Regions from separate parts of the Bradyrhizobium sp. LB8.2 genome, predicted to be linked through region 2. Evidence: predicted binding sites of a transcription regulator. Region 2 holds the regulator's gene; each other region holds the start of a gene.
The links. The regulator LexA, encoded in region 2, represses DNA repair genes until DNA is damaged. The targets are predictions, from matches to a motif close to TGTTCNNNNTGTGTTCNG.
Positions count from the first base shown of each region.

Region 1: ABIB06_RS13050 (putative DNA modification/repair radical SAM protein) is a predicted target of LexA. The motif match lies at 3,644-3,661, and genes of this name have one in related genera.
Region 3: ABIB06_RS02150 (PA0069 family radical SAM protein) is a predicted target of LexA. The motif match lies at 1,459-1,476, and genes of this name have one in related genera.
Region 4: ABIB06_RS33510 (DNA-processing protein DprA) is a predicted target of LexA. The motif match lies at 5,336-5,353, and genes of this name have one in related genera.

Region 1 is NZ_JBEPQV010000008.1:182,564-189,958, reverse strand. Features, by position in the region: gene ABIB06_RS13060 (inorganic phosphate transporter) at 1-789, opposite strand, end outside; gene ABIB06_RS13055 (UdgX family uracil-DNA binding protein) at 886-2,328, opposite strand; gene ABIB06_RS13050 (putative DNA modification/repair radical SAM protein) at 2,328-3,563, opposite strand; gene ABIB06_RS13045 (ImuA family protein) at 3,796-4,623, shown strand; gene ABIB06_RS13040 (Y-family DNA polymerase) at 4,520-6,112, shown strand; gene ABIB06_RS13035 (error-prone DNA polymerase) at 6,109-7,395, shown strand, end outside.
Region 2 is NZ_JBEPQV010000028.1:12,048-19,442, reverse strand. Features, by position in the region: gene ABIB06_RS28215 (alpha-hydroxy acid oxidase) at 1-174, shown strand, start outside; gene ABIB06_RS28210 (HAD family hydrolase) at 188-814, shown strand; gene ABIB06_RS28205 (hypothetical protein) at 983-1,174, shown strand; gene ABIB06_RS28200 (molybdopterin molybdotransferase MoeA) at 1,401-2,612, shown strand; gene lexA (transcriptional repressor LexA) at 2,789-3,490, shown strand; gene ABIB06_RS28190 (hypothetical protein) at 3,880-4,314, shown strand; gene ABIB06_RS28185 (ComEC/Rec2 family competence protein) at 4,453-6,732, opposite strand; gene ABIB06_RS28180 (DUF2171 domain-containing protein) at 6,828-7,061, opposite strand; gene ABIB06_RS28175 (nuclear transport factor 2 family protein) at 7,149-7,395, opposite strand, start outside.
Region 3 is NZ_JBEPQV010000001.1:466,218-473,612, reverse strand. Features, by position in the region: gene ABIB06_RS02155 (VOC family protein) at 1-249, opposite strand, end outside; gene ABIB06_RS02150 (PA0069 family radical SAM protein) at 274-1,437, opposite strand; gene ABIB06_RS02145 (phosphoketolase family protein) at 1,648-4,062, shown strand; gene ABIB06_RS02140 (acetate/propionate family kinase) at 4,071-5,261, shown strand; gene ABIB06_RS02135 (RMD1 family protein) at 5,427-6,266, opposite strand; gene ABIB06_RS02130 (glycosyltransferase family protein) at 6,602-7,177, shown strand; gene ABIB06_RS02125 (bifunctional helix-turn-helix transcriptional regulator/GNAT family N-acetyltransferase) at 7,239-7,395, shown strand, end outside.
Region 4 is NZ_JBEPQV010000038.1:47,384-54,778, forward strand. Features, by position in the region: gene ABIB06_RS33490 (RNA degradosome polyphosphate kinase) at 1-2,066, shown strand, start outside; gene ppx (exopolyphosphatase) at 2,082-3,584, shown strand; gene ABIB06_RS33500 (TerC family protein) at 3,611-4,471, opposite strand; gene ndk (nucleoside-diphosphate kinase) at 4,516-4,938, opposite strand; gene ABIB06_RS33510 (DNA-processing protein DprA) at 5,584-6,504, shown strand; gene ABIB06_RS33515 (hypothetical protein) at 6,476-7,123, shown strand; gene ABIB06_RS33520 (hypothetical protein) at 7,173-7,395, opposite strand, start outside.

The sequences.
Region 1 (7,395 bases), on a different contig from region 2:
GCAGGTCAGGATCAGCAGGCCGCGAATCCAGATCGGCGGGGCTTTGTTGCCCTCAGGGGCGGCATAGAGCGTCGGGTTCTTGATGATCACCTTGAGGAGCAGCAGCAGGCCGGCGGCGCAGACAAAGCCGACCAGCGGCGACAGCAAGAGCGCATAGCCGATCTCCGTGGCCTTGCCCCAGTCCACGCCCGAGGTGCCGTCGCGGCCGCGCACCAGCGCGTTCGCCACGCCGACGCCGATGATCGACCCGATCAGCGTGTGCGAGGAGGACGCCAGCAGGCCGAAATACCAGGTGCCGAGGTTCCAGAGGATCGCGGCGATCAGCAGCGCGAACACCATCGCGAAACCGGCGTTTGAGCCGACCTGCAGGATCAGCTCCACCGGGAGCAGCGAGACGATGCCGAACGCCACAGCCCCGGTCGACGTCAGCACGCCGAGGAAGTTAAAAAGGCCGGACCACATCACTGCGAATTCCGCCGGCAGCGAGTGGGTGTAGATCACGGTCGCAACCGCGTTGGCGGTGTCGTGGAAACCGTTGACGAATTCGAAGCCGAGCGCGATCAGGAGCGCAACGATAAGGAGGATATAGGGCAGATAGCTCGTGACCCGGGTACCGGTCGCATCGACATCGGAATAAATGCTGTAGGCCACATAGAGCAGGCCCACGGCAAGAATGCCGAAGAACAGGATCATCGTCAGCGGATTGAAGCCCTTGTCGAGATTTGGCCGCGAGGCCGGCTGGATCGGCGCGGGATCGGCTACCGCGTGGTCGAATGCAACATCGGTCATGTCTGGACGCCCCTTAGCTCTGTAAGGGCTATTGTCCCCGATGGATTTGAAGGCTGGATGACAACCAGGGCTTGAAAGCCGTTTTCCCGCCTGTATTTAGGCGGCGCGCGCCGCTTTCTTCTGCAGACTGGCGGCGATTTTCAGATCTTCGACAAAGCGCTGATATTCCAGCACCTTGGCTTCCGGATCGGGCAGCCGCAGCAGATAGGACGGGTGCACCGTCACCAGGGCCTTGTGACCGTCGGGAAGGTCGATCAGCCGGCCGCGGGTCTTGCCGATCGGGGTGATCTTGCCGAACACGCTCTGCGCGGCAGTCGCGCCCATCGCGACGATGAGATCGGGCTGGATTACGGAGACTTCCCGCTCATACCACTGCCGGCAGGCCTTTATCTCCGGCGTATTTGGCTTCTGATGCAGGCGGATTTTGCCGCGCGGCACGAATTTGAAGTGTTTCACCGCGTTGGTGACATAGACCTTCTTGCGGTCGACGCCGGCTTCCGCCAGTGCCCGGTCCAGCATCTGGCCGGCCGGACCGACGAAGGGATGGCCGGCGAGATCTTCCTTGTCGCCGGGTTGCTCGCCGACCAGCACGATATTGGCGGACTTCGGGCCTTCGCCGAATACGGTCTGCGTCGCGTCCTTGTAGAGCGGGCAGGCGCGGCAATGCGCAGCCTCCTCGCGGAGCGCTTCGAGATCGTCGGTGGCGGACTTACGTTTCATCGGAGCCTCCGGTCGCTTCTGAGGCTTGTGTGGATCGGTTGCGGCATTGGCGATCATGGCGCCGGTCATGCGTTCGGCGTCCTCGATCAGAGGCTTAATGATCGAAGCCTCGGGCAGGTTCCTCCAGTATTTCTTCGGCATCTCGGCCTGCATCGCCTTCACCTTGAGGCGGGCCGGATTGAAGATGCTGGCGTAGTAACGCCGCCAGGTTTCCTCCAGCCGATCTTCGCCCGGCGCCTCGCGCTTGCTGACGCCAGACGTGAACGAGAGCGCGTGGCCGTCCCAATGTGCGCAGAGATCCGGCGTCAGGATCGACCATGGCATGTCGGCAAAACGTTTGGCGAAGAACGGCGCGGCGAGCTCGACGATGTGATGCTCCGGCTCGAACCAGGCGACGTAATGTGCTTCGCGTTCCCGGCCGATCTCGCGGAAGCGCACGAAGGCATGCATCTTGTGCTCGTCGCGGTAGACCGCCTTTGCCATGGCCGTGACTTGCGCGACATCGGGATCGGTCGCGACCTCGATGAGGTCGTGATTGTTCTTCAGCCGAACCAGCAGACGATAAAGGATCGCAAAACGCTCGCCGTCGCGATGGAGGATCGCGGCCTTGGCGAGTTCTACGAATTTTGCCGGCACGTTGAAGGTGCCATTGCCGCCCTCCGGCAGCGGAGACGGCGAGGACGGCGCGAACAGCTCAGCTTCGCCGCCCTGCACGGCCCAGGTGATATCGGCGGGCTTCACCTGATGAAGCACGAGCGCACGCGCGGTTTTGCGCCAGCCGTCGAAATCGGTTTCGGTGTCGAGGGTGATGTATTGCATCAGAAGCCAAACCCCAGTTGCGTTGCTTTCGGTTTGAACCGTTCGATCAGCCGTGCCTCGTCGAGGCGATGCGGCGTGGGCCGGTGATCGCTGAGGACGATGAACGGCAGCGCCTTATTGCGGGGCACATGCAGCCGTGCGAGATCGGAGACGCGGATGGTGGTCGTGCGCCGCGTCGCGATGATGCGCTCGACCGTCTTGGTGCCGAAGCCCGGCACGCGTAACAATTCCTCGCGGCTGGCGCGGTTGACGTCGAGCGGGAAGCGGTCGCGGTGGCGCAGCGCCCAGGCGAGTTTTGGATCGATGTCAAGCGGCAGCATCGCGCTGTCGTCGACGATCTCGCCGACATCGAAGCCGTAGAACCGCATCAGCCAGTCGGCCTGGTAGAGTCGGTGCTCGCGCAGCAAGGGCGGCGCGCGCAGAGGCAGCGCGCGGCTGGCGTCGGGGATCGGGCTGAACGCGGAATAGTAGATGCGCCTCAGCCTGTATGAGCCGTAGAGATTGGCGCTGGTGTGGAGAATGGTGTGGTCGGAGGCCGCGTCGGCGCCGACGATCATCTGCGTGCTTTGGCCTGCCGGCGCGAAGCGCTGCGGCCTGGCTTTCGTTTTCGCGCTACGGTTTTCCTCGGCCTCGTCCAGCTTCAGCCGCAGCCGGCCCATGGTGCGGCGGATCGCGCGCACGTCTTTCTCGGGCGCGAATTGCTGGAGGCTCGCCTCTTCCGGCATCTCGATGTTGATGGAAAGACGATCGGCATATTTGCCGGCCTCGGAGATCAATGCATCGTCGGCCTCCGGGATTGTCTTGAGATGGATGTAGCCGCGGAAGTGATGCTGCTCGCGCAGTTTTCGCGCGACGCTCACCACTTGCTCCATGGTGTAGTCGGGGCTGCGGATGATGCCGGAGGAGAGAAACAGCCCCTCGATGTAATTGCGCCGGTAGAAGTCGAGCGTCAGCTTGACCACCTCGTCGACGGTGAAGCGGGCGCGCGGCACGTTGGAGGAGGCGCGGTTGACGCAATAGAGGCAATCGTAATTGCAAGCGTTGGTCAGCAGCACCTTGAGCAGCGAGATGCAGCGGCCGTCCGGGGCGTAGGAATGACAGATGCCCATGCCGGGCGCGGTCGAGCCCATGCCCTTGCCGTCGCTGGAATCCCGCCTTTCGGTGCCGCTGGAGGCGCAGGACGCGTCGTACTTGGCGGCGTCTGCCAGAATCTCCAGTTTGCGTTGCACGTCCATGTGTGAATCCCTTTGATTCTGCTTATGAATCCCGAAGAGTCCCAATTCGATTGACTCTTGGGGCGCCGTTAGCTTTATATTAGAACATACCATGAACAATTGAGCCAGCCGTTGGTTCTCTTTTGAGAGCACCGGCAATCATCCCTGAAGGAGCGGCGAGCATGCAGAGCGCGATCAGCAAAAGTGGTCGCCGGTTTTGCGTCCGATCGCGCTCTTCTTTTTAAGAGGGCGCATGATCTTGTCGCCAAACCGCTCACACTTTGGCGGATCATGCGCCACCGCACGAACAAGCGCGCTTGCGACCTTGCGCGGCCAGATCGAGCGCATCGAGACGGCGGAGGTCGTGCATCAGCGCGATCGCATCGCGCTTGGTCACGGCGCGGCCGACGGCGCGTTGAAGGGCGGGCTCGCGCGCGCGGCGATCCACGAGGTGTTTTGCGAGGGACGTCAGGGCGCGGCCGCGACGGGCTTTGTCACGGGACTTGCGGGGCGCGTGACGGCGCGCAAACCGCTGCTATGGGTGCGGCAGGATTTTTCGGACATTGAAACCGGCGCGCTGTCGATGAGCGGGCTCGCCGAGATCGGCCTCGATCCGCGCCGCGTGGTGATGGTGCGCGCCGCCGATGTGGAGAGCGCGCTACGCACCTCGGCCGATGCGCTCGCCTGCGATGCGCTGGGTGCGGTCGTGCTCGAGCTCTGGGGCGAAACCAGGCAGTTCGATCTCGTGGCGAGCCGCAAGCTGACGCTGGCCGCGCAATCTTCAGGCGTGACTGGCCTGTTGCTGCGGATGGCCGCGCAACCTTTGCCATCGACCGCGGAGACACGATGGATGCTGCGCGCGGCGCATTCGACGCCGGGGTCGGTGTGGAGTGCCTGGGGCGCGCCGCGCTTCGATGCCGAGCTCCTGCGCAATCGTCATGGCCCGTGCGGCCGGTGGATCATGGAATGGAAATGTGATGAGTGCCAGTTCTCTGAACCGCCGGCGTATCCTCAGCCTGTGGCTGCCGCGCCTGCCCATCGACCGGATCCAGCGGTTCTTTGGCAACGCCGGACTGCATAAGAATAACGAGCCCAGCATCGTCGTTGCCAAGGACAACAGCGCGCTGGTGATCCATGCGCTGGACGAGGCCGCCGAGCGCCTTGGTCTGTATATCGGCCAGCCCTTGGCCAATGCCCGGGCGATGTGTCCGGATTTAAAGGTGTTCGACGCCGATGTCGTGACCGATGCGAAGACGCTCAGCGACATCGCCGACTGGTGCGATCGTTTCACGCCGCTGGTGGCGCTCGATCCGCCGCACGGGTTGTTTCTGGACATCACCGGCTGTGCGCATCTGTTCGGCGGTGAGACTGCGTTGTTGCAGACCCTCGTCCGTGCCCTCGATCGCCAGGGCTTTGCCGTCAGCGCGGCGATCGCCGGCACCTCGGTTTGCGCACGCACGCTGACGCGCCAGGTCACGGGCACCATCGTCGCCGATGGCAGGGAGGCGGCGGCGATCAGCCGGTTTCCGGTGTCCGCGCTTGGTGCGGGCGAGGCCATCACCACGGGCTTGCGTCGCGCCGGCCTGAAGACCATCGGCGATGTCGCCTCCCGCGAGCCACATGAAATCACGGCGCGGTTCGGTGCGCGGTTCTCCACGCTGCTCGCGCATGCGCTGGGGCAGGGCGATGCGCCGATCAGCCCGCGGAAGCCGCCGCCCGACTACATCGTGGAAAAACGCTTTGCCGAGCCGATCGCCACCGACACCATGATCGCGATGACGCTGTCGCGGCTCGCCGACACGCTGATCGCGGCGATGGAGAAGCAAGGCAAGGGCGCGCGCCGCCTGGAAGCAGCCTTCTTCCGCACCGACGGCGCGGTGCGCGCGATCATGGTCGAGACCGGACGTCCCGTGACGCGAAGCGCCGTCGTCGACCGGTTGTTCCGCGAGCGCCTCGATGCGCTCGCCGATCCCCTCGATCCCGGCTTCGGCTTTGACATGGTGCGGCTGTCGGCGAGCCGCACCGAGATCGTGGTGCAGGAGCAGCGCGATCTCGACGCCCATGTCCACGACAATGACGAGCTTGCCGCGCTGATCGACCGCATCGCCGCGCGCATCGGCGGAAAGCGCGTCGTCGTGCACCTGCCGCAGGATACCCATATCCCCGAATGTGCGGTGCTGGCCGCGCCGGCGCAGCATCATCTCGCCGTGGCCATGCAGGCCGAATGGCCCGCGCGCACCGAGAGTGAGCCGCCGCTGCGTCCCTTGCGGCTGTTCGACAAGCCCGAGCCGGTTACGGTGCCGTTCGCGACCGTGCCCGACGGCCCGCCGCATCAATTCACCTGGCGCCGCGCGCAGCATGCGGTGGTGCGGGTCGAAGGGCCCGAACGCATCGCCATGGAATGGTGGCGGCAGGACGGCAAGCAACTGACGCGGGACTATTTCCGTATCGAGGATGCCGAGGGCCTGCGCTTCTGGATCTTTCGCGACGGTCTTTACGAAGGGGAGTGCTTCGATGACGACGGCAAGCCCGTTCCTCCCGGTTGGTATGTGCACGGTCTCTTCGCATGAATACGCCCGCTTATGCCGAGATCGGCATCACCACGAATTTCTCCTTCCTGCGCGGCGGCTCGGATCCGCGCGCCTATGTGCATCAGGCCAGTATCCTCGGCATTCCCGTAATCGGCATCGCCGATCACAACACGCTGGCCGGTGTGGTGCGCGCTTACAAGGAGCTCGACAATGACAAGGTGCTGCACAAGCCAAAGCTGCTGATCGGCACGCGCATCGTCTTTATCGACGGTACGCCCGATATTCTGGTCTATCCGTGTGACCGCGCCGCCTATGGCCGGCTGTGCCAGCTTCTCACCCGGGGCAAGCGTGGCGACGACATCACGCGGATCGAGAAGGGCGAGTGCCATCTCACCTTCGCCGATCTGCTTGCGTTTTCCGAAGGTCAGCTCCTGATCCTGACGCTGCCGCATCGCTTCGATGCGGCGCAAGCGCAGGACATTCTCGCCAAGCTGAAGGCGAGCCGCGCCGAGGGCGTGTGGCTGGCGGCGAGCCTGATCTATCGCGGCGACGACCGGCGCCGCCTCGCGCAGCTCGATGATCTCGCCGCAAAAGCAAAAGTGCCGCTGCTTGCGACCAACGAGGTGCTCTATCACGATGCCGGCCGCCGTCCTCTCCAGGACGTGCTGACCTGCATCCGGGAAAAAACCACGATCGAGGCGATCGGCCGGAGGCTGGAAGCCAATGCAGAGCGGTTTCTGAAGACACCCAGGGAGATGTCGCGGCTGTTCCGCGATTTCCCTGAGGCTATCGCGGAGACCATGCGCTTTGCGGACAAGATCACCTTCTCGCTCGACCAGCTCAAATACCAGTATCCGGACGAGCCGGTGCCGCCGGGGAAGTCCGCGCAAGGGCATCTGGAGGATATGACCTGGGCGGGTGTCGACAAATATTTCGATGGCGAGATCGACGACAAGCTGCGTGCCACCCTGAAGAAAGAGCTCGCGCTGATCGCCGAGCTGAAATACGCGCATTACTTCCTCACCGTGCACGACATCGTGCATTACGCGCGCAGCCAGAACATTTTGTGCCAGGGGCGGGGATCGGCGGCGAATTCGGCGGTCTGCTACGTGCTCGGCATCACCTCGGTCGACCCGACCAAGGTCGATCTGCTGTTCGAGCGCTTCATCTCCAAGGAGCGGCTGGAGCCGCCCGATATCGACGTCGATTTCGAGCATTCGCGGCGCGAGGAGGTGATGCAATATGTCTACCGCCGCTACGGCCGCCACCGCGCCGCGATCATCGCCACCGTCATTCATTATCGCCCGCGCAGCGCCATCCGC
Region 2 (7,395 bases):
GTGGCGCGCATGCTGGAGCTGCTCGAGGACGAAGTGCTGCGTTGCCTCGGCTTGCTGGGTGCGACTTCGTTCACCGAGGTCGACAAATCCTGCCTCCATGCAGCGACCGCAACCAACGCGCCGAGCGTGTTCAGCGCGTTTCCGCTGTTCGACCACGAGCCATATCGATACTGAGTGAAAGGACGCAATGACACCGCTCTCTCCCGGCAGCGCGGATGCGCTTCTGTTCGATCTCGGCCGCGTGGTGCTCGATATCGATTTCTCCAAGGCGATCGCCTGCTGGGCGGGACATGCCGGCTGCGAGCCCGATGCCATCGTCGCGCGCTACGTGCGGGACAGCGAAGCCTATCGGCTGCACGAGGTGGGCAAGCTCAGTGACGAGGACTATTTCTCCTCGTTGCGAGATTCGCTCGGAATCGGCATTTCGGACGCGCAGTTCCTGGAAGGCTGGAACGCGATCTTCACCGGCGAAATGCCTGACATCGCCGAGCTGTTGCCGCGGGCAGCGAAGCAGATGCCGCTCTACGTCTTCTCCAATACCAACCGGCCGCACGTGGACTATTTCTCGAAGGAATATGCCGACGTCCTCCGCCATTTCCGCGAGCTGTATTTGTCGTCCAGCATCGGCCTGCGCAAACCGAATGCGGAGGCCTTCGACCACGTCGTTGCTGCGATCGGCGTGCCCGCCGGGCGTATCGTGTTCTTCGACGATCTTGCCGAGAACATTGAAGGCGCGCGGGCGCGCGGCTTGACGGCGGTGCATGTGACCTCGCCGCGTGACGTCGGGATCGCCCTCAAGGCGCTGGGGATCTGACCGCCGGCCTGGCGCATTGCCAGGCAAGCCGACCTGCCGATCCGGAACAATTTCACCCGGGGACGAAAAACCAAACACTTTGTGCATTTTTAGACAGAGTTCCGGGAACGGAATGCCACCCTCCGGACTCTTGAGTCCGTTGGGACTTCTACGGACGGATGCATCATCGTGTTGGGCAAGACCTACCTCACCAAGCAGGCCTCTCTTCTTCTTGAATTCGCCAGGACAACTTCAGACTCGGACCTTTCCGCCAAGCTCGTGAGCAAGGCCGCCGACCTGAAATCCCAGGCCGATCCGCTTCCCGACAAGGATCAGGGGTCGAAGGCGCCCGACGTAAGTCCCGAGCAGACAGGGACCTGATCGGCGCTGGCCGGGGCGCTCGTCATTCTCGTCCCTGCCATGGTCACTCTCCTGCCGATCTGTCTCGTTCTCCGGATCATGCCGCGACGGGCTTGATCTTGCCTTCCAGAACAATGTGAAGCAGCGGGATGACTGTCCCCGCTCAGCTGTTTTTGCCTCTGCGCCCGCGCTCGGCTAGAAGACTTGCGGAACATTCGCCCGAACGTGCCGAGCAGGAGTTTTCGCCGTGGCCTTGATGCCGGTTTCTGGTGCGCTTGCCGCTGTGCTGGCGGGTGCAGAGCCGCTGCCCGAAGAGATGGTTGCCCTCGACGAAGCCTACCATCGCGTGCTCGCGCGCGACGTCGCGGCCCGGCGTACGCAGCCGCCGCGAGCGATGTCGGCGATGGATGGCTACGCTGTGCGCGCGGCCGATGCCGCGACGATCGATTCGAAGCTCACCGTCATCGGCGAGGTCGCGGCGGGTCGGCCGTTCGCGGGAACGGTCGGCGCCGGCGAGGCCGTGCGGATCTTCACCGGCGGCGTCGTTCCCGACGGCGCCGACGCCGTCGTGATCCAGGAGGACACGGTCGCCGACGGCAAGCGCATCACGATCAAGGAAGCCGCGATCGCCGGACGGCACATCCGGCCCGCCGGTGTCGATTTCCGCGAGGGCGACGTGCTCCTGCGCAAGGGAAGCCGTCTCACCGAGCGCGACCTCGCGCTTGCGGCCGGGATGAATCACCCGCACCTCGCCGTTTGCCGACGTCCGAAGGTCGCGATCCTCGCCACCGGCGACGAGCTGGTGATGCCGGGCACCACGCCCGGTCACGGCCAGATCGTCTATTCCAACGGCTACGCCCTGCACGCGCTCGCTCGCAGCGAGGGCGCCGAGACCATCGACCTCGGTATTGCCGCCGACACGCTGGAGGCCACCACCGTCGGCATTCGACGCGCCCGCGAGAGCGGAGCCGACATCCTGATCACGACCGGCGGCGCATCGGTCGGCGACCACGATCTGGTCCAGCAGGCGCTGAGGGACGAAGGCATAACGATGGCGTTCTGGAAGATCGCGATGCGGCCGGGCAAGCCGATGATGCACGGGCGGCTCGGCGCGATGGAGGTGATCGGCCTGCCGGGCAATCCCGTGTCGTCCTACGTCTGCGCTTTCCTGTTCTTGGTGCCGCTGATTCGCGCTCTCTCGGGCCGTTCAGTGATTCACCATCGCCGCGAGCGCGCCGTGCTCGGCCGCGACGTCGGCGCCAACGACCAGCGGGAGGACTATCTGCGCGCGCATCTGGAGGAGCGCGACGACGGCACGCGCGTTGCCCTTCCCGTCAACCATCAGGACTCTTCGCTGCTTGCGAATCTCGCTGCGGCACAGGTACTTCTCGTGCGCGCACCGTTCGCGCCGAAAGCCGAAGCAGGCACACCTTGCGAGGTGTTGCGGCTCCCCGTGTGAGCGCCCCGACAACGCATGTTCCGCGAACTTCGCTCTGTTCACGGTAAATTAAGCAGTTGCGGAACACATATCGAACATATAGTGTCCGTTCATGATTTGTTTCGAGCGTGTAGCGGCTTATTGCTGAATTCAGCGTCTCGGAATCGAACGACATCAACCTGGAGACTTTGGTCGAGATGTTAACGCGCAAACAATACGAGCTTCTGCGGTTCATCAATGAACGTCTGAAGGAAAGCGGCGTGCCGCCCTCCTTCGACGAGATGAAGGATGCGCTCGACCTGCGCTCGAAGTCGGGCATCCATCGCCTGATCACGGCGCTCGAGGAGCGCGGCTTCATCCGACGCCTGCCCAATCGCGCCCGTGCGATCGAGGTCATCAAATTGCCCGAGCTCCAGGCCGCCGCCGGCAGCCGCCGCGGCTTCACGCCGAGCGTCATTGAGGGCAATCTCGGCAAGGTGCGTGCGAGCTCCAGCCTGCCCGCGGACGATGGTGAACGTCCGGTCGCGGTGCCGGTGATGGGCCGGATCGCGGCCGGCACACCGATCGAGGCGTTGCAGACCCGCAGCCACACTATCAGCGTACCGCCTGACATGCTTGGCTCGGGCGAGCACTACGCGCTCGAAGTGCGCGGCGATTCTATGGTCGAGGCCGGCATCCTCGACGGCGACATGGCGCTGATCCAGCGCAACGAGAGCGCCGATACCGGCGACATCGTGGTGGCGCTGATCGACGACGAGGAAGCAACCCTCAAGCGCTTCCGCCGCCGCGGCGCATCGATCGCGCTCGAGCCCGCCAACGGCGCCTATGAGGTGCGCATCCTGCCGCCGAACCGGGTGAAAATTCAGGGCAAGCTGATCGGGCTGTACCGAAAGTACTGAGCCTGTACGGCAGTCACGCAATTCCAATTGGAGTGGACGGATTGCCCGCTCCGGCTGGATAGTCATCCTGGTTCTGCACAGATTATCCGGCCGCATCTCCGGCGGTCCATCCTCGACACGCCGCGCCGAGCATCCCAGAGGCTTCGCGGCGTTCCGGTTTGAGGAGACGTCATGCGCAAGGGCATCTCCGGCCGCTGACGTGCGCGACCGAAATGCCCAGGAGCAGGCTTTGTTCCTCGCCGATTCGGGAAAGATAATGTGATCGCGGCGTGCGGAAACCAGCCGCAGATTTGCCCATAACCAAGCAGAGGCTTGTGTGTTTCCACTCTGATAGGGGCCTGCGCCTCGATAAGAGACGCCGGTTGCTATCCCAGCATGAGGAGCACCCGATGTGTGACTACAGCCTGCATGCCATCGCGTCGCGCCCCGCCGAAGTCGGCGAGACGGTCGTCACGACAACCTTCCGCGGCACCTCGACGCGTGGTTTTGCGTCCGCAGCCGATCCGACTGTGGCCGTCTGCCTGCTGCCGGGAACGGAGCTCGCCTTCGCCGACAACATCCGCTACGACAATCGCTGGATCTGGACACGCACGATCAATTCCCGTGTCGGCAAGTTCGGCAAGATCGATCCGCACATTCCCGACCGCCATCATGACGCGATCGAATTCCCCGACGGCAAATACGTGCTGGTGACCCAGCTTGTCGAAGGACAGCGCGCGACCGTGCTGCAACTGCCGGTGACGCTGCCGGCCGGCGAGCGCGAGCACAAGCCGCAGATCATGGCCAACAGGCAGCCAACCATCACGCGCCTGCCGATCGGCTGACACGGTCGCCCTCCGGCCACGGGATCGGAGGCCAGGATTGATTTGCAATCGCCGGCCGTGGCCGGCGAGGTGGTGTGGTTTGCGTCCAGCGAATCCGATCGGATGCACCAGCCGACTGCATCTCTCCGCACGATCCGATTAATCGTCGGCTTGCAAATCGATTTCCGCCGGCGTTGCGTCCTTGCTGCGTGGCGGGATCGCTTTCGGCGCAAGACTGCCGTCGAAATCACCTTCGCCTGAGCCGGCCGGCAACCAGGGACGGCTCGTGCCTCTTTCCCTCACCGCCTGAACTGCAAAGCCGTCACCACGCTGCGTCAGCGCCAGCGCGCTCTGGCTCGCGAGCCGCCGTCGATCGACCACCATCGCGGCGCAATCGGGCGGCGCGGGACGTGCCGTCACCACCAGCGCGGCGCGGTTGCAATCGTCCGCCAGCGCGTCGATGCGCAGTGCCAGCGCGACCAGCCGCCCATCGGCGAGCGGCGTCACGCAGCCGGATTCATCGCAAGACACGCCGGCGGCCAGCGAGGCGCTGGCGGCATCGCGCGGATCGGCGTCGGCAGCCAACCACTCCTTGAGCAAAAAGCTATCCTTGCTCGTCTTGATCAGGTGAAGATGTCCGTCCTTGCCCCGCACCGCGACGCTCTGGCCATCCCCGGCAATCAGGATGTCGGGCTGCCGCACCGACAGCCCCCAGAGGATCGCGACCAGCAGCACCAGTGCGCCGGACCAGCGCAGCGGCGTGCGCAACAGGCCCAGCACGATGATCCCCAGGCTCGCCGCGATCAGCGGCGCGATGCCGAAAGCCGGGATGCGGCCGATCGCGCCCGGCAATGCCGCGACCCAGCGCGAGACCACGACCATCCAGTCGATGCCGATCCCCATCAGCCACCAGAACACGCTATCGAGCCCGAAGGGAGCCGCAAGCAGCCCGAGCAGCCCCGCCGGCATCACCAGCGCCGAGACCACCGGCATCGCACCGAGATTGGCGAGCACGCCGAACGGGGTGACGCGGTGGAAGTGGAAAGCGGCATAGGGCGTGGTCGCAAGTCCCGCGATCAGCGAAGCCATGAACAGCATCGCGATCTCGCGCCCGCCCCACATCGCAACGCGCGCGGTCGCCGAATGATCGGGCGATGCGAACAGGTTCGGCATGCCGATCTGCACCAGCGCCACCAGCCCGAGCGTCGCGGCGAACGACATCTGAAAACTCGGATGCACCAGCGCCTCCGGCGCGACTGCCAGCACGATCAGGGCGGCCACCGCCAGCGTGCGGAAGGTGATGGCGCGGCGATCGACCATCACCGCGATCAGCACCACTGCAGTCATGAAGAACGATCTTTGCGTTGCGACCTCCGCGCCCGACAGCAGCAGGTAGAACGCAGCAGCGACCAGTGCCGCGGCCGCCGACCATTTCTTGATGGCGAAGCCGGCCGCCAGTCCCGGGATCAGAGCCAGCAGCGCGCGCACCGCAAAGAACACGACACCGGCAACGACTGCCATGTGGTAGCCGGAGATCGAGAGCACGTGACCGAGGCCGGAGATGAACATCGCGTCGTTGACGGGCGTGGTGATCGCATCGCGCCGGCCGGTGAGCAGCGCAGTCGCGATCGCGCGGTTGTCGCCGTCGAGCGTGGCGCGGATGCGCGCGTCGATCGCATCGCGCAGGCCTTGCATGAAGGCTGCGTAACGCAGCCGCAAGCCGCCAGTCTCAGGCGGCGCCGCCACCGTGATTGCGCCCATTGCAAAACCGGAGGCTCCGATGCCCTGGAAGAACATGTCACGCGAAAAGTCGTAGCTGCCGGGCCGCACCGGCGCGAGCGGCGGCATCAGCCGCGCCTTCAACTGCACGAAGCTGCCGACCTCCGGCGCGGTGCCCTTGCGGACCGACAGGCGAACGCGCTCGAGCCTGACGTCGCTGCGCTGCGCCTCCATCGCGGTAACGCGCAGCACGAAACGGTCGGTGCGCTCGCGGATGTCGCGAGCCTCGACGAAGCCCGACAACGACACCCAGTAGAGCGACTTTGCCAGCACCGGGTGGGCGATGCGCGCCGTCTTCCAGGTCGCGACGGTAAAGCCGGCCGCGACCGCCGCGATCATGATCGCCGGCGCGAACAGCCGGCTCCGCCGCAACAGAGCCGCGCCAAGCATGAGCGCGACGGCGGTCGTGGCAACGACCCACAGCACCGGCTCATGATCGGCGGAGAAATAAAGCGCGATGCCGCAGCTGAAAGCCACGGGCACCCACGGCAACAGCCGCCCGGCGCCAGCCTCGCCGCGTACCCATGCGCGCAGGATCTCGACCAGCGATGTCCAGAGGTCGAGACCCGCAGGCGCAAGGCCGCCCGCGGACGCAGCGCGGCCTGCGGGCCAAGTCCCCGCGATCCCCTGCGACCGTACCGGCCGGCCCGGCTCCGCCATTCCCTGCACCTGACGATACGCAACGAAGGCCGAAGCTACCGGAACGTGCAGGCGGGCGGATAGCGGTACGGATCAGGAACGAAAGGGCCGAGCCGCTACTTTTCCTCTTCCATCGTCACGGCGACATCCGCCTTGGCCGACAGCCGGACCTTGTTGCCCTCGACATCGGCGACGAGGCCCTTGTCGATAAAGTGATGATGGCCCTTGTGGCTGCCCTCGCCGCTGTCCTTTTTGGTCAGCTTGATGCGATTGCCTTCGACCTTGTCGACGGTGCCGACGTGGACGCCGTCGGCACCGATGACTTCCATATGCTCTGCGATGTTCTGCATGGTGGGTTCCTTGTTGGACCCACCCCAACGCGCGGGGCGCATGTTCGTTCTCTCACGAGAATGACGAAGCCGTGTGCCCCCCGCTCGTCAGATCAGCGGCGCCTGCGAGGAGGCGTGGTGATTGACGATCTTCCAGTCGCCGTCCTCGCGAATGATGACCCAGCTCATCTTGACCGAGAAATCGGGACGTTCGCCGGCAAGGTCGAACGAGATGGTTGCGGCCATATTGATCAGGTCAGGACCTGCCTGCACCGACTTCACCTCGGAAAACACTGCGCTCGGCCTGCGCCAGCGCGGCAGACCGTTGAAATAATCGGCAACGCCGCCCCTGCCC
Region 3 (7,395 bases), on a different contig from region 2:
GAGCGTCATGCCGCGGAACGTCGATGGCCTCGGAGTATCGGGCAATTTGGCGTCGGCCGCGAGCTGATCCCAGGGAAACAGCGCAAGCACCGGACCGCCGGTGTCATAGAACGCAACGGCCTCACCGGTCACCTTCAGCCGGCGCGAAAACCCGAGCGCGTCGTAGAAAGCGATGCTGGCGCGGATGTCGCTGACACCCAGCGTGATGACGGTGAGCCGCGGGATAGGAGCTGGCAATTCCTTACTCATACAACACCTCGTCCACTTCGTCGCTCAGAACAGGCTGAGCTGATCGCCGTTCCGCTTCGGCTTGGCAAAATGATCCGTCGTCAGCTTGGAGCGCCGCTTGTTCAGCCCCAGCCTGTCGCAGGCGATCTCGAAGCGGCGGCCGATGGTCCAGGCCATCGGGCCAGTGCCCTTCATGCGCTCGCCCCATTTCGCGTCGTAGTCGCGGCCGCCGCGCATGTCGCGGATCAGCGTGAAGACGTGGCGGTAGCGGTCCGGATAGTTCGCCATCAGCCATTCACGAAAGAGATCGCGTACCTCAAGCGGCAACCGCAGCAGCACGTAGGAAGCTTCCTTGACGCCAGCATGGGCGGCGGCATCCAGGATGCGCTCGATCTCGGAATCGTTCAGCGCGGGGATCACGGGCGCGACCATGACGGTGGTCGGAATGCCGGCCTCCGAGAGCTGCTTCAGCGCCTCCAGCCGCTTCGGCGGCGTCGATGCCCGCGGCTCCATGGTGCGCGCGAGCTTCGGATCGAGCGAGGTCACCGAAATCCCGACCTTGGCGAGGTTGCGCTTGGCCATACGCGCGAGAATGTCGATGTCGCGGGTCACCAGCGCCGACTTGGTGACGATGCCGACGGGATGGCCGGCGCGTTCCAGCACCTCCAGAATGCCGCGCATGATCTTGCGGTCGCGCTCGATCGGCTGATAGGGATCGGTGTTGGTGCCGATCGCGATCATCCGCGGCTCGTAGCCGGGCGCAGCAAGCTCCTTCTCGAGCAGCGCCGGTGCCTCAGGCTTCACGAACAGCTTCGATTCGAAGTCGAGCCCCGGCGACAGGCCGAGATAGGCATGGGTCGGCCGCGCGAAGCAATAGACGCAGCCGTGCTCGCAGCCGCGATAGGGATTGATCGAGCGATCGAACCCGATGTCGGGAGAATCGTTGCGGGTGATCACTTTGCGCGAGGTGTCGACGCCGACGGTGGTCTTGAACGGCGGCAGCTCTTCCAGGCTCTGCCAGCCATCGTCGAAGGCGACGCGCGCCTCAGCCTCGTACCGGCCGCTGGCATTGGATTGGGCGCCCCGCCCTCGCCTGCGCTGCTTGTCGATGGCGACCGCAAGCTCAGGGAAAGCAGAAGGCGCACCCGCCGGCTCGGAGGGCGCCGTGACCGGCGGGTGCTTGAGAGCATGAGAGGATGCTGGACTCATGAAGCCAAGATAGCATGTCGAAGGAACAAATCAAGAACACAAACAAAAAACTGAAAAACAACCCCATGCACAGTAACCGCCCAAATGTCGGGCGGGCGCCTTCGACCTCGCGCAACACGCCCGTTCCGACGACTTCGTTTGATGCCGGTCAGGGATCAATCGCCGCAGATCGATGTTGGTGACAATCGCTGGGTGAAGGTCGGCAAGAACATGACAAATCGAAGACAATCGCCTGCGGCGAGCAGCGACCTCGGCCTCCTCGATCGCTACTGGCGCGCTGCGAACTATCTCTCCGTCGGGCAAATCTACCTGCTCGACAACCCGCTGCTGCGCGAGCCCTTGCGGCCCGAGCACATCAAGCCGCGTTTGCTCGGCCATTGGGGCACGACGCCGGGTTTGAACTTCATTTATGCCCATCTCAACCGCGTCATCCGCGCGCTGGACCTGAGCGTGATCTATGTCTGCGGTCCCGGCCACGGCGGCCCCGGCATGGTCGCCAACACCTATCTCGAAGGCAGCTACAGCGAGATCTATCCCGATATCGCACGCGATACGGACGGATTGCGCAAGCTGTTCAGACAGTTCTCCTTCCCTGGCGGCATTCCGAGCCACGCGGCGCCGGAAACGCCGGGCTCGATCCATGAAGGCGGCGAGCTCGGTTACGCGCTGGTGCATGCCTACGGCGCGGCCTTCGACAATCCCGACCTGATCGTCGCCTGTGTCGTCGGCGACGGCGAGGCCGAGACCGGCCCGCTCGCGGCGTCCTGGCACTCCAACAAGTTCCTCAATCCCGCCCATGACGGCGCGGTGCTGCCGATCCTGCACCTCAACGGCTACAAGATTGCCAATCCGACGGTGCTCGGGCGGATGCGCGATGAAGAGATCCGCGATCTCTTCCGCGGGCTCGGCCACGAGCCACTGTTCGTCGAGGGCGACGATCCCAAATTGATGCACCGAGCCATGGCGGACGCGCTCGACGTCGCGCTCGCCGGCATCCGGTCGATCCAGCAGCACACCCGCGACGGCCGCAAGAGCGTCGAACGTCCGCGTTGGCCGATGATCGTGCTGCGCAGCCCGAAGGGCTGGACCGGCCCCAAGGAGGTCGACGGCAAGAAGGTCGAAGGTTTTTGGCGTGCACATCAGGTGCCGGTCGCGAACTGCCGGGAGAATCCGGCGCATCTGAAGATTCTCGAAGACTGGATGCGCAGCTACGAGCCGGAAAAGCTGTTCGACGGGAGCGGCGCGCTCATTGCCGAGCTCCAGGCGCTCGCGCCCGAAGGCAATCGCCGCATGGGCGCCAATCCGCACGCCAATGGCGGCCTTCTGAAGAAGGAGCTGAAGCTGCCGGACTTCCGCAGCTTCGCGGTGGACGTGCGAGAGCCCGGCGGCGTCATGGGGGAAGCGACGCGCGAGTTCGGCAAATTCCTGCGCGACGTCATCCGCCTCAACGCGCAAGAGCGCAACTTCCGTATCATGGGTCCGGACGAGACCGCGTCAAACAGGTTAGACGCAGTGTTCGAGGCGACCGAACGCGTCTGGATGGAGCCGATCGAATCTTACGACGTGCATCTCGCGCAGGATGGCCGCGTGATGGAGGTGCTGAGCGAGCATCTCTGCCAGGGTTGGTTAGAAGGATATCTGCTCACCGGACGGCACGGCTTGTTCTCCTGCTACGAGGCCTTCATCCACATCGTGGATTCCATGTTCAACCAGCACGCCAAATGGCTCAAAGTGACGCGGCATCTCGCATGGCGGCGCCCGATCGCCTCGCTCAATTATCTGCTGACCTCGCATGTCTGGCGCCAGGACCACAACGGCTTCAGCCATCAGGATCCCGGCTTCGTCGATCTCGTCGCCAACAAGAAGGCCGACATCGTTCGCATCTACTTCCCGCCGGATGCCAACACGCTGCTGTGGATCGCGGACCATTGCCTGCGCACCTACGATCGCATCAACGTGATCGTCGCCGGCAAGCAGCCGGCGCCGCAATGGCTGTCGATGCAGGAAGCGGCCACGCATTGCGATGCGGGCATCGGCATCTGGAGCTGGGCCGGCACGGAAGACGTGGGACAAGAGCCCGACGTGGTGATGGCCTGCGCCGGTGACGTGCCGACGCTGGAAACGCTCGCCGCGGTCGACCTCCTGCGCAAGGCACTGCCCGACCTGAAGATGCGCGTCGTCAATGTCGTCGACCTGATGACCCTGCAGCCTCGGGAGCAGCATCCGCACGGCCTCGACGACCGCGACTTCGACAGCCTGTTCACGCGCGACAAACCAGTGATCTTCGCCTATCACGGCTATCCTTACCTGATCCACCGTCTCACCTACAACCGCACCAACCATGCCGGCATGCATGTGCGCGGCTTTGCCGAGGAAGGCACCACGACCACGCCGTTCGACATGGTCGTGCTCAACGGGCTCGACCGCTATCACCTCGCGATCGAAGCGATCGAACGTGTGCCTGGGCTCGCCGCCAAGGCGGCGCAGGTGAAGCAGCAATTCCGTGACAAGCTGATCGAGCATTCGCGCTATGTGCGCGAGCACGGCGAGGACATGCCGGATGTCCAGGGCTGGGTCTGGCCGAACAGCGCAGGCGGCAACACTCCGGCGGAGGCGGGCGACTGACAGCAGCCATGTCGAAAACGGTTCTCGTTCTTAACTCGGGATCGTCGAGCATCAAGTTCGGCCTGTTCGGCATGTCGGCGGCCGAGCCCGCCCTGCTCTGCAAGGGCTTGCTCGACGAGCACGAGACCAGGCCGCGGCTCGTCGTGAAGAGCCCCGCGGGCGACGATCTGTTCGAGAAGCAGAGGAAAGCATCGGATCCGGACAGCGATCATCTTTTCGTCGACGTGCTGGGCTTCATCGAGGACCGTTTTGGCGACCGCCGCTTGGTCGCCGTCGGCCACCGCATCGTCCATGGCGGCCCGGACTATTCCGGTCCGGTCGAGCTGACGGATGATGTCTACGCGAAGCTGGAGGCGCTGACGCCGCTTGCCCCGCTGCACCAGCCGCGTTGTCTGGAGCCGGTCCGCACCATCAAGGCGATCCGGCCGGCGCTGACGCAGATTGCCTGTTTCGACACCGCCTTCCATCACGGCCTGACGCCGCCCGCGAACCGGTTCGCCATCCAGAGGCGCTATGAAAAGCGCGGCGTCCGGCGCTACGGATTTCACGGCCTCTCATTCGAATATGTCGCGGGGCGTCTCGCTGCGACCGCGCCGCAGCTCATCACAAAGCGCACCGTCATTGCGCATCTCGGCAACGGCGCAAGCCTGTGCGGCTTGCGCGATGGCCGCAGCATCGACACCACGATGGGCCTGACGCCGCTCGACGGTCTGGTGATGGGCACGCGCTGCGGCACGATCGACCCCGGCATGCTGCTCTATCTGCAACAGCACGAGAAGATGTCGGTCGAAGATGTCCAGCGTCTGCTCTATCACGAATCAGGCCTGCTCGGCGTCTCCGGCATCTCCTCGGACATGCGCGTGCTGCTTGCGAGCGGCGAGCCTGCGGCGCGGGAGGCGGTCGAGCTCTTCACGTTCCGCGCGGCGCAGCAGGTCGCGATGATGGCGACCACGCTCGGCGGCCTGGACTGCCTGGTCTTCACCGGCGGCATCGGCGAGCACGCCAAGGAAATCCGCAGCGCAATCGCCGAGCGTCTCGGCTGGCTCGGTATGCGCGTGGATGCCCCGGCGAATGATGAGGGATGCGAGCGTATCAGCAGTAGCGATAGTACAGTCGATGTCTTCGTCATTCCAACGAACGAGGAACTGATGATCGCACGGCATTGTGCGGCGGTGCTGCGACAAGAAAATCACATTTGAGAGTACGTGGCAGGGCAATCTTTTCGTAGCCATCCTTCGAGATGCCCGCCGTTGGCGGGCTCCTCAGGATGAGGTCCTGCTCCGCGGCGAAATCTTAGACCCTCATGGTGAGGAGCGCCGCCCTACGGCGCGTCTCGAACCATAAGGCCAAGGACGCTCGCAGAGTCAGTGCGTCCCCGACCAAATCTGGAAACAGCCGATCGCAACCTCGATCACGATCAGAACCACCACCGCGATTTCGAGGCGGAGCGAGCGCTGGGTGTCGATGATGTCGGTGAGCGCGTTGGCAGTCTCGGACACGGCGGTGAGCTTGCGCTCGAGCGTGTCGAGGCGCTCCTTCAGTTCATACTCGTCTTCCAGGCGGGCATAGAGCCGGTCGAGCTCGGGCTTCTCCCAGAGCACGTCCGGCTTCTCGGCCACCGCAACACGGCCGGCGACGCGCTGCTGGACGAGAAGCGCATTGCCGATCAGTTGCAGGATGCCCTTGCGCCGGGGCGGTGTGCGGCCCTGCTCGGCGAGCTTGCGCGCAAACGGCTCGATCACGTCGAAGACCGCGGCGACACGCCGCTCGTCGCGCGCAAGCGAGGTACTCTTGGCGAGCGCGTCCGCGATCAGCAGCAGCCGGTCGTCGGAGAATTTGGCGAGGCAGATCGGGCCGCCCGGCTGGATCGCCTCGGCGCTTTCGTCCTTGCAGAGCTGCGCCTGCGCGATCTCCTCCTCATGGGGGCTGAGCTCGCCGGTCACGCGGGGCTTCAGGCTGTCGATCAGCACCTTCTCTTCCGAAGGGAGGAGGCCGATCAGCACCACGACGCCGTAGCGGAAGATCACCGCAAGGCCGGCATGGACGCGGAAGGCGGCTGGCGTCGAGGAGACGGTCGCGCCTATCTCGAGGCCTGAGGGATTGATGCGTTCGCCCAGCATCACGGCGCGGATCCGCAAGATCGGCGCGCCATCCAGCCTGGGAGATGTTGCCGGCGTGTTAACAGCAAGTTGATCGGCGTTCATTCGAAGCCCCTCGTCAGCGGCGCGATTGCACGTTTTTCCCGTTCCCGCGCTGGTCAGCTATCGGATCCGCTTTTTGCAGGATTGCGAACGGCCTGGGCGTCGCGCAAGGTTGCGGCAACCTCCGCACTAATACGGTCAAGCAAGGACGGCGCCGAAACATTCGGCAATATCGCCACCCCGCACGGGACATATTTGGATGCGACGGCTCCGGCGGTTTACCATCGTAGACCGAAGCGCGGCCGAAAAGTTGCACTCGGCGACGCTGCATGTTTATGACAACATCATAATATAATTAGTTGCGCTTCTCCCGAAGTGCGGAGACTGAAGCCTCAATCATGTTAAGCGTCATCATTCCGACCGAAGGCGTCGAGCAGACGGCGGTCGCAACTCTGGCCGCGCTGGTACCGGGTGCCGCTGCGGGCATCATCCGGGAAGTGCTCCTGGTCGATGGCACCCGCAACGGCGTCATCGAGCGCGTTGCCGACGTCGCGGGCTGCCGTTTCATCGGCTTCGAGGGATCCTCGCAAGGCGCAGCCCTCGCCGCCGGCGCACTCCAGGCCCATTCGCCCTGGCTGATGTTCCTGCCCGCAGGCGCCGTGCTGGAAACCGGCTGGATCGAGGAAACCACCCAGTTCATCCAGACCGTCGCGTCCAGCGGCCGGGACCGTGCGGCCGTCTTCCGCTATGCGCGCTCGCCATACGCCGACGCCGGATTCCGCGACATCTTCCGGGCCGTGACGCGCAAGCTCATCGGCCCCTTCGGCGATCAGGGACTTTTGATCGCGCGTGATCACTACGACCGGATCGGCGGCTACCCGCCCCAGGCCCGCCGCCCCGAGGCACGGCTGCTGCGGCGGCTCGGCCGCTCGTCCCGGATCATGCTGCGCAGCCGGATCGTCATGGTCGGCTGAGGTCACCAGATACTTGCCAAAGTCAAATAATTGTTTGACAATGGCAAATATCGAGGTGACCATGCCGTTCAACGGTACCGACGACCACATCGCAGCGGTCCGCGCCTTCAACCGCTTCTACACTCGCAAGCTTGGCGTGCTCGACCAGCACCTTGGAAAGAGCCCGTTCTCGCTCAGCGAGGCCCGCGTGCTCTACGAGCTCGCGCAACGGGACGATC
Region 4 (7,395 bases), on a different contig from region 2:
TCCTGGAGGAATCGGTCAATGCCAGCCACCCCATGCTGGAGCGGGTGCGATTCCTGTCGATTTCAGCGAATAATCTCGACGAGTTCTTCATGGTCCGCGTCGCCGGCATCAAGGCCCAGGTGCGCGAGGGCATTGCCGAACGCAGCCCCGACGGCCTGACGCCGTCCGAGCAGCTCGCGCTTATCAACCGGACCGTCTCGCAACTGGCCTCCGACCAGCAGGCGATCTGGCGCGACCTGCGCGGCACGCTGGCCAACGAGGGCATCGTTCTGGTCGAGGGCAAGGAGGTCACCAAGGCGGAGCGAACCTGGGTCGAGGACTACTTCCTCAGCAACGTGTTTCCGCTGCTGACACCGCTCGCGATCGACCCGGCCCACCCCTTCCCGTTCATTCCGAGCCTCGGCTTCACCATCGCGCTCCAGCTCACGCGCGCCGCCGACGGCAAGCAGATGAACGCGCTGATCCGCATGCCCGGCAAGATCGACCGCTTCATCCGCCTGCCGGTTGACGGCAAGGTCGTCCGGCTGATCTCGCTGGAGCAGGCCACCGCGCTGTTCATCAATCGCCTGTTCCCCGGCTACAATCTTCAAGGCCAGGGCGCTTTCCGCATCATCCGCGACTCCGAGCTCGAGATCGAGGAAGAGGCCGAGGATCTCGTCCGCCTGTTCGAGACCGCGCTGAAGCGCCGCCGCCGCGGGTCGGTGATCCGGCTCGAGATCGACGCCAAGATGCCGGAGCAACTGCGCAGCTTCGTGCAGCATGCGCTGTCGGCCGCCGACGACGAGGTGTTGCTGGTCGACGGCGTACTGGCCATGAACGAGCTCTCGCAGCTCACCCGCCTCGACCGGCCCGATCTCGAATTCACCCCTTACGTCCCGCGCCATCCCGAGCGCGTGCGCGAGCACGGCGGCGACATCTTCGCCGCGATCCGGCAGAAGGACCTCGTCGTCCATCACCCCTACGAATCCTTCGACGTGGTGGTGCAGTTTCTCCAGCAGGCGACGCGCGACCCCGACGTCGTCGCCATCAAGCAGACGCTCTATCGCACCTCCAGCAACTCGCCGATCGTGCGCGCGCTTGTGGAAGCCGCCGAAGCCGGCAAATCCGTCACCGCGCTGATCGAGCTGAAGGCGCGCTTCGACGAAGAGGCCAACATCCGCTGGGCGCGCGATCTCGAACGCGCCGGCGTTCAGGTCGTCTATGGCTTCCTCGAACTGAAGACGCACGCGAAGCTGTCGATGGTGGTGCGCCGCGAGGGCGGCAGCCTGACAACCTACGTCCACACCGGCACCGGCAATTACCACCCGGTGACCGCGCGCATCTACACCGACCTCTCCTACTTCACCTCGGAGCCGACCATCGGCCGCGACGCTGCGCGCGTGTTCAACTTCATCACCGGCTATGCGGCGCCGAGCGATCTGGAAAAGATGGCGGTGTCGCCGCTGACCTTGCGCAAACGCATCATCGAGCACATCCAGGGCGAGACCGCGCACACGCGGCACGGCCGGCCCGGTGCGGTCTGGATGAAGATGAACGCGCTGGTCGACCCCGACATCATCGACGCACTCTACGAGGCCTCACAGGCGGGCGTGCAGGTCGAGCTCGTGGTGCGCGGCATCTGTTGCCTGCGGCCCGGCATCCCCGGCCTGTCGGAGAACATCCGCGTCAAGTCGATCATCGGACGCTTCCTGGAACACGGCCGAATCTACTGCTTCGGCATGGGCCAGGGCCTGCCGAGCGCGAAAGCGGCTGTGTATATCTCCTCGGCCGACATGATGCCGCGCAACCTCGACCGCCGCGTCGAGGTGCTGTGTCCGCTGCAAAATCCCACGGTGCATCAGCAGGTTCTCGAACAGATCATGGTCGCGAATCTCAAGGACAACGAGCAGAGCTGGCAATTGTTGCCGGACGGGTCCTCAACGCGTATGAAGACCGCGAAGGGCGAGGAGCCTTTCAACGCTCACAACTACTTCATGACAAATCCGAGTCTGTCTGGCCGTGGTAAGTCGCTCAAGGAATCCTCGCCGCGCCGCCTCACGCGCCGTAATGAACGTCATCAATCCTGATCCGGGATCTCTGACGTGAAGCGGCCGCGCAAGCGCGGCTCGAGCGTCGCGGTCATCGATATCGGCTCCAACTCGGTCCGCCTCGTCGTGTACGAGGGACTGACGCGGAGCCTCATTCCGATCTTCAACGAGAAGGCGCTGTGCGGCCTCGGGCGCGAGGTGCAGAGCACGGGCCTGCTCGCACCCGACGCCGTCGACAAGGCGCTGACCTCGCTCAAGCGATTCCGTGCGCTGTGCCGGGTGATGCAGGTCGGACGGGTGTTTGCGATTGCGACCGCCGCCTGCCGCGATGCCTCCAACGGCCCCGACTTCATCGCCAAAGCCGAGCGCATCTGCGCCGTGAAGATCGAGATCCTGTCGGGCCCGCGCGAGGCGCGGTTGTCGGCGCTGGGCGTGATCTCCGGCATCCATCACCCCGACGGCATCGTCGGCGATCTCGGCGGCGGTTCGCTCGAACTGATCGACGTGCGCAAGAACAGCGTGCGCAGCGGCGTGACGCTGCCGCTCGGCGGCCTCGCGCTGCAGGACCTCGCGCATAAATCTCTCAAACGCGCCGACCGCATCGTCCGCGAGGCGCTCGACGGGGTGCCGCAACTCAAGGCAGGTAGTGGCCGGAGCTTCTACGCGGTCGGCGGCACCTGGCGCGCGCTCGCGCGCATCCACATCATCCAGAGCGGCTATCCGCTCCAGGTGATGCACGGCTATTCGATCTCGGCTGCCGAGGCGCTCGACTTCTCACGTCGTCTGCGTCGTCTTGCGGCTGTCGACATGCTCGCCGACATCGAGATCGTCGCGGATGCGCGGCGCCCTCTCCTGACCTATGCAGCGCTGGTGCTCGAGCACATCATCCGCGTGGCGAAGCCGAAGACGATCGTGTTCTCGACCTTCGGCGTGCGCGAGGGCCTGCTGCACGAGAAGCTGTCGGAAACCGAGCGCAACAAGGACGGGCTGATTTGCGCGGCGGAGGAGCTGAACCAGTTGCTGTCGCGTTCGGCGAAACACGCCCGCGAGCTGATTGCCTGGACCGACCGCCTCGCACGCGTGGTGAAGCTGCGCGAGACCGAGGAGGACCGTCGCCTGCGCCACGCCGCGTGCCTGCTGTCCGACATCGGCTGGCGCGTGCATCCCGATCATCGCGGCGAGCAGACGCTGAGCCTCGTCGTCAACGGCAATTTCGGCGCGATCACCCACACCGAACGTGCGTTCGTCGGCCTGTCCGTGTTCTATCGCTACGCCGGCCTGAGTGAAGAGAACCAGCCGCCCGTCGCCATGCAGGAACTGCTGACGCCGGCGCAGCTTGAACGCGCCCGCCTGCTGGGCGCGGCCTTCCGCGTCGCGCATCTGATCTCGGCGGCGCGTCCGGGCGTCTTGCCCGCGACGCATTTCCGCAGCGTGGGCCGCAAGCTGTTGCTGGTGTTCGAGCATCGCCTCGGCGATCTCGTCGCGGATCGCGTCGGCAGCCGCTTCCGCGCGCTCGCCCGGCTGATCAACCGCGCCGGCTCGATCGTCCGGCGCTAGCTAGAGAATTGCTCAGCCAAGGCCTTTTACTCAACCGAAGCCTTGGCGTGGCGTTCGGAAGACTCCAGCGCGGCCGCGCTGAGGCTGCGTCGGCGCCAGATGGTGCCGACGACCAGCACAACGACGACGCCGAGGATCGCGCAAAAATATTCGCCGCCCCCGCCACCATGGGCGAACTGCGGCGGGATGCGCAACGCGCCGAGCATGTTGTCCAGCGAGGCGCCGAACGGACCGTCGAACAGCGTGTGCAGCCGCGGCGCAACGGCGGGATCGGTGGCAATCACTTCGCCTGCGATCCAGCCGAGCAGCGCCGCGCCGGCCCACACCAGAACCGGCAGCTTTGTGAGCAGCGCCATGATCAGCGCCGCACCGGCGACGATCAGAGGCACGCTGATGGCAAGACCGAGCACCAGCAAGGGCACGCTGCCATTGGCGGCGGCAGCCACCGCAATGACGTTGTCCAGACTCATGACGATGTCGGCGACGACGACGATCTGCACGGCCTGCCACAGATGCGAGGCCGACTCGACGCCGTCCTCGTCCTCTTGTTCCGGCACCAGCAGTTTGGCTGCAATCACGATCAGCGCGAGACCGCCGACGAGCTTGAGGTACGGCAGCTCCATCAGGCTCGCGACGATGCCCGTGAAGATGATCCGCAGCAGCACCGCTGCGCCAGCACCGAAGATCATGCCCCAGAGCCGATGCCGCGGCTTGAGGCCGCGGCAGGCGAGCGCGATCACCAGCGCATTGTCGCCGGACAAAAGGATATTGATCCAGATGATCTTGCCGACCGCAACCCAGAAGGTCGGTTCGGCCATCTCGTTGCGAAACTGGGTGAAGAATGCCCCGATCGTAGCGGGATCGAAGATCTGCCAGAGCCAGTTCACACTACGTCCTTTCGCCGTGTCTCTTTAACTTATCGGCTGACGGATCAGCCGACGATCTCGTTGCCCGAGAAGAACTGCGCGATCTCGATCGCGGCGGTCTCCGGCGCGTCCGAACCGTGCGCAGAGTTCTCGCCGATCGACTTTGCGTAGAGCTTGCGGATGGTGCCGTCAGCCGCCTTGGACGGATCGGTCGCACCCATCGCATCGCGGTACTTGGCGACGGCGCCCTCGCCTTCCAGCACCTGGACCACCACGGGCCCCGAGGTCATGAATTCTACGAGCTCACCGAAGAACGGCCGCGCCCTGTGGACCGCATAGAAGGTCTCGGCCTGTTCCTTGGTCATGCGGATGCGCTTCTGCGCGACGATGCGCAGGCCCGCCTTCTCGATCACGGCGTTAACCGCACCGGTGAGGTTACGCGCGGTGGCGTCGGGCTTGATGATCGAGAAAGTGCGTTCGATGGCCATAATCTTGTCCTTGGGGAAGAATGCGGTGGTTCGGAGTTGCCGGGCTTATATCGGCGCCTTCGCCGGACGGCAAGCGACCGCCCGAATGTCTCACAGGCGCTTCGCCGCAGGAGTGAACGGCCGATTCCAGCATGGCTTACAACAATTTCACCCAAACGAAATATAATCGAAGGGTCGCCACAAGAAGTGTCGAAAGATGCCCTTTTCAGTTTTGGGATTTGGCAACAATTGGCCCGGCTTAGATGACCTGTTTAGCTAATGGCTTCGCAGATCAGTCGCTGCTTGCGCGGGCACCCGCAGCACGCCCGTGAGCGAGCGAAACCGACTAGCTGATTGGCCGCGCTGATCGGAGATTACCTCCAGCTTGGGAAATGGGAGCGGAAACGATCTTGCATTTTGTTCTCGATCTGTTCTTATCGATCGCTGGCGGCAGAATGCTCCGCGATCGCTCATTGGCGGATCGCCGGAGTTCCCTGCTGTCCTTCGAGTTCTGAAAATGGTTTGAGAAGGACCGTAAACTCATATGAAAACAGCACGTTAAGCAGGTGGGCTTACGCTGTTTGGAACAGGCAGCGTGGGGCGAAGTAGTCCACATGCCCGTTTGCTATTTCAGAAATGATGGACAAAGATGAACGTGGAAAACCGATGAACGCTGCTCTTCTAGCCAGATCCGAAGATGGTCCCGCCATCGCGCCAATATCGCCGGCGCGTGAGCTTGGAGCTTATGAGGAGTTGTGGCTGCAGCAGGGAGCGACCTTTAAAACGATAGCCGATCGATTTGCTGCCGACCCAACTGCTATGCCTTCGGATTTCATCGCCCCGAGCGTAGCCGACGCTCGGGCCCGTGAAGTGATGGCTAAACTGTTGGCCGCAGGAGTTTCGCGCTTCGGCGTACGTATCCACCACGCTGGCAATTACCCGACGAGACTGCGCGATGCGAAGCACCCGGTAGAGCTGCTGTACTTCCAGGGCACTTGGGAGTTGTCGGAGACGCGATCGGTCGCTGTCGTCGGGAGCCGAAAGCCGTCTGACGAGGGGATTGCCAGAGCGAAGAAGATTGCCCGCGAACTCGTCGCTCAAGATTTCACCGTCGTCTCGGGACTGGCGTATGGTATCGACACAGCAGCGCATACGGCTGCTCTCGAGGCGAAGGGGCGAACTATCGCGGTAATCGGCACCCCGCTCGGTGTCTACTATCCAAAGGAAAACGCCGAGCTTCAGAAAAGAATTGCTACCGACTTCTTGCTGATCTCGCAGGTACCTGTTCTGCGTTACGCAAATCAAGCCGTGCCACACAATCGGCTTTTCTTCCCTGAGCGCAACATCACTATGAGCGCAATGACGGAAGCTACTATCATTGTCGAGGCGGGCGAAACGAGTGGCACCCTTACTCAGGCCCGAGCTGCTCTGCACCAAGGGCGAAAGCTCTTCATTTTGGACTCCTGCTTTCAGCGCAAAGACATTACTTGGCCGGCTACTTTCGAGGCTCGCGGCGCAATTCGTGTCAAGCACATGGACGATGTTTGGGACGCTTTGAGTGTCAGCAGTTCGCTTCCAAAAAATTGACGAGAAGAATAGGTCAGATCACTATTACATCACAGAAAGTGATGAGTGCCTATTTCTGTACGAATACACGTCCGGTATGGGCTACGCCCACAGCGAAACCAATTCACTTATCTCGAACCTTAAAAAAAAGAAGGGGGCGGGAGGATATGCATGGAAGGGGCGCGCAATCGCGAGCTGTGCATCTGCGCTTGGACCGGCGATAAATCCAAAATGGCTGGCCGATGCGGTTCTCGTTCCGGTGCCTCCATCGAAGATCAAAACCGATCCAGCATACGATGATCGTATGACAGAGGTTTGCCGCACCATCCGATCGACCGTTCCAGTCGATGTGAGAGAGTTGATCGTCCAAGTCAAATCGACCGATGCGGTTCACGAAGGAAGTCGGTTGAGACCCGAAGAGATAGAAGCGAATTGTTACATCGACGAAAGTTTGTGCGGACAGAGCGCCCCAAAGTACATCGGCATCGTGGATGACATGTTGACGGCAGGAGCGCACTTCAGGGCGGCCAACAATATCCTGTCTAAGCGATTTCCGACCAGCAGGATCACCGGCCTGTTTATTGCTCGTCGGATTTTTTCAAATTCTGGCGAGGTGTCACTGGACGATCTGCTTGCTTAAGCGGTGTTTTGCCAACGGCTACCGGGGAGAATAGACGGCTCGTGGAGCGCTAGTTGTCGCCCTCATTCTTCGCCAAAGTCCCTCGGCCTTCGGGATGTGGGGCAAGCAAGTGCTTTTCGTCCTCCCCTATTGGACGCCATTTGAGCTGCCCCTTGTCAAATCCGGTACTCACGTAGCCAAGCACACTTGACGTTGAATTGTTTGCTGAAAGGAGCCGATCGAAATTTATCTCGAGAACAGCCGCAGAATTTTGCAACGTTTCGCGGGGCGCC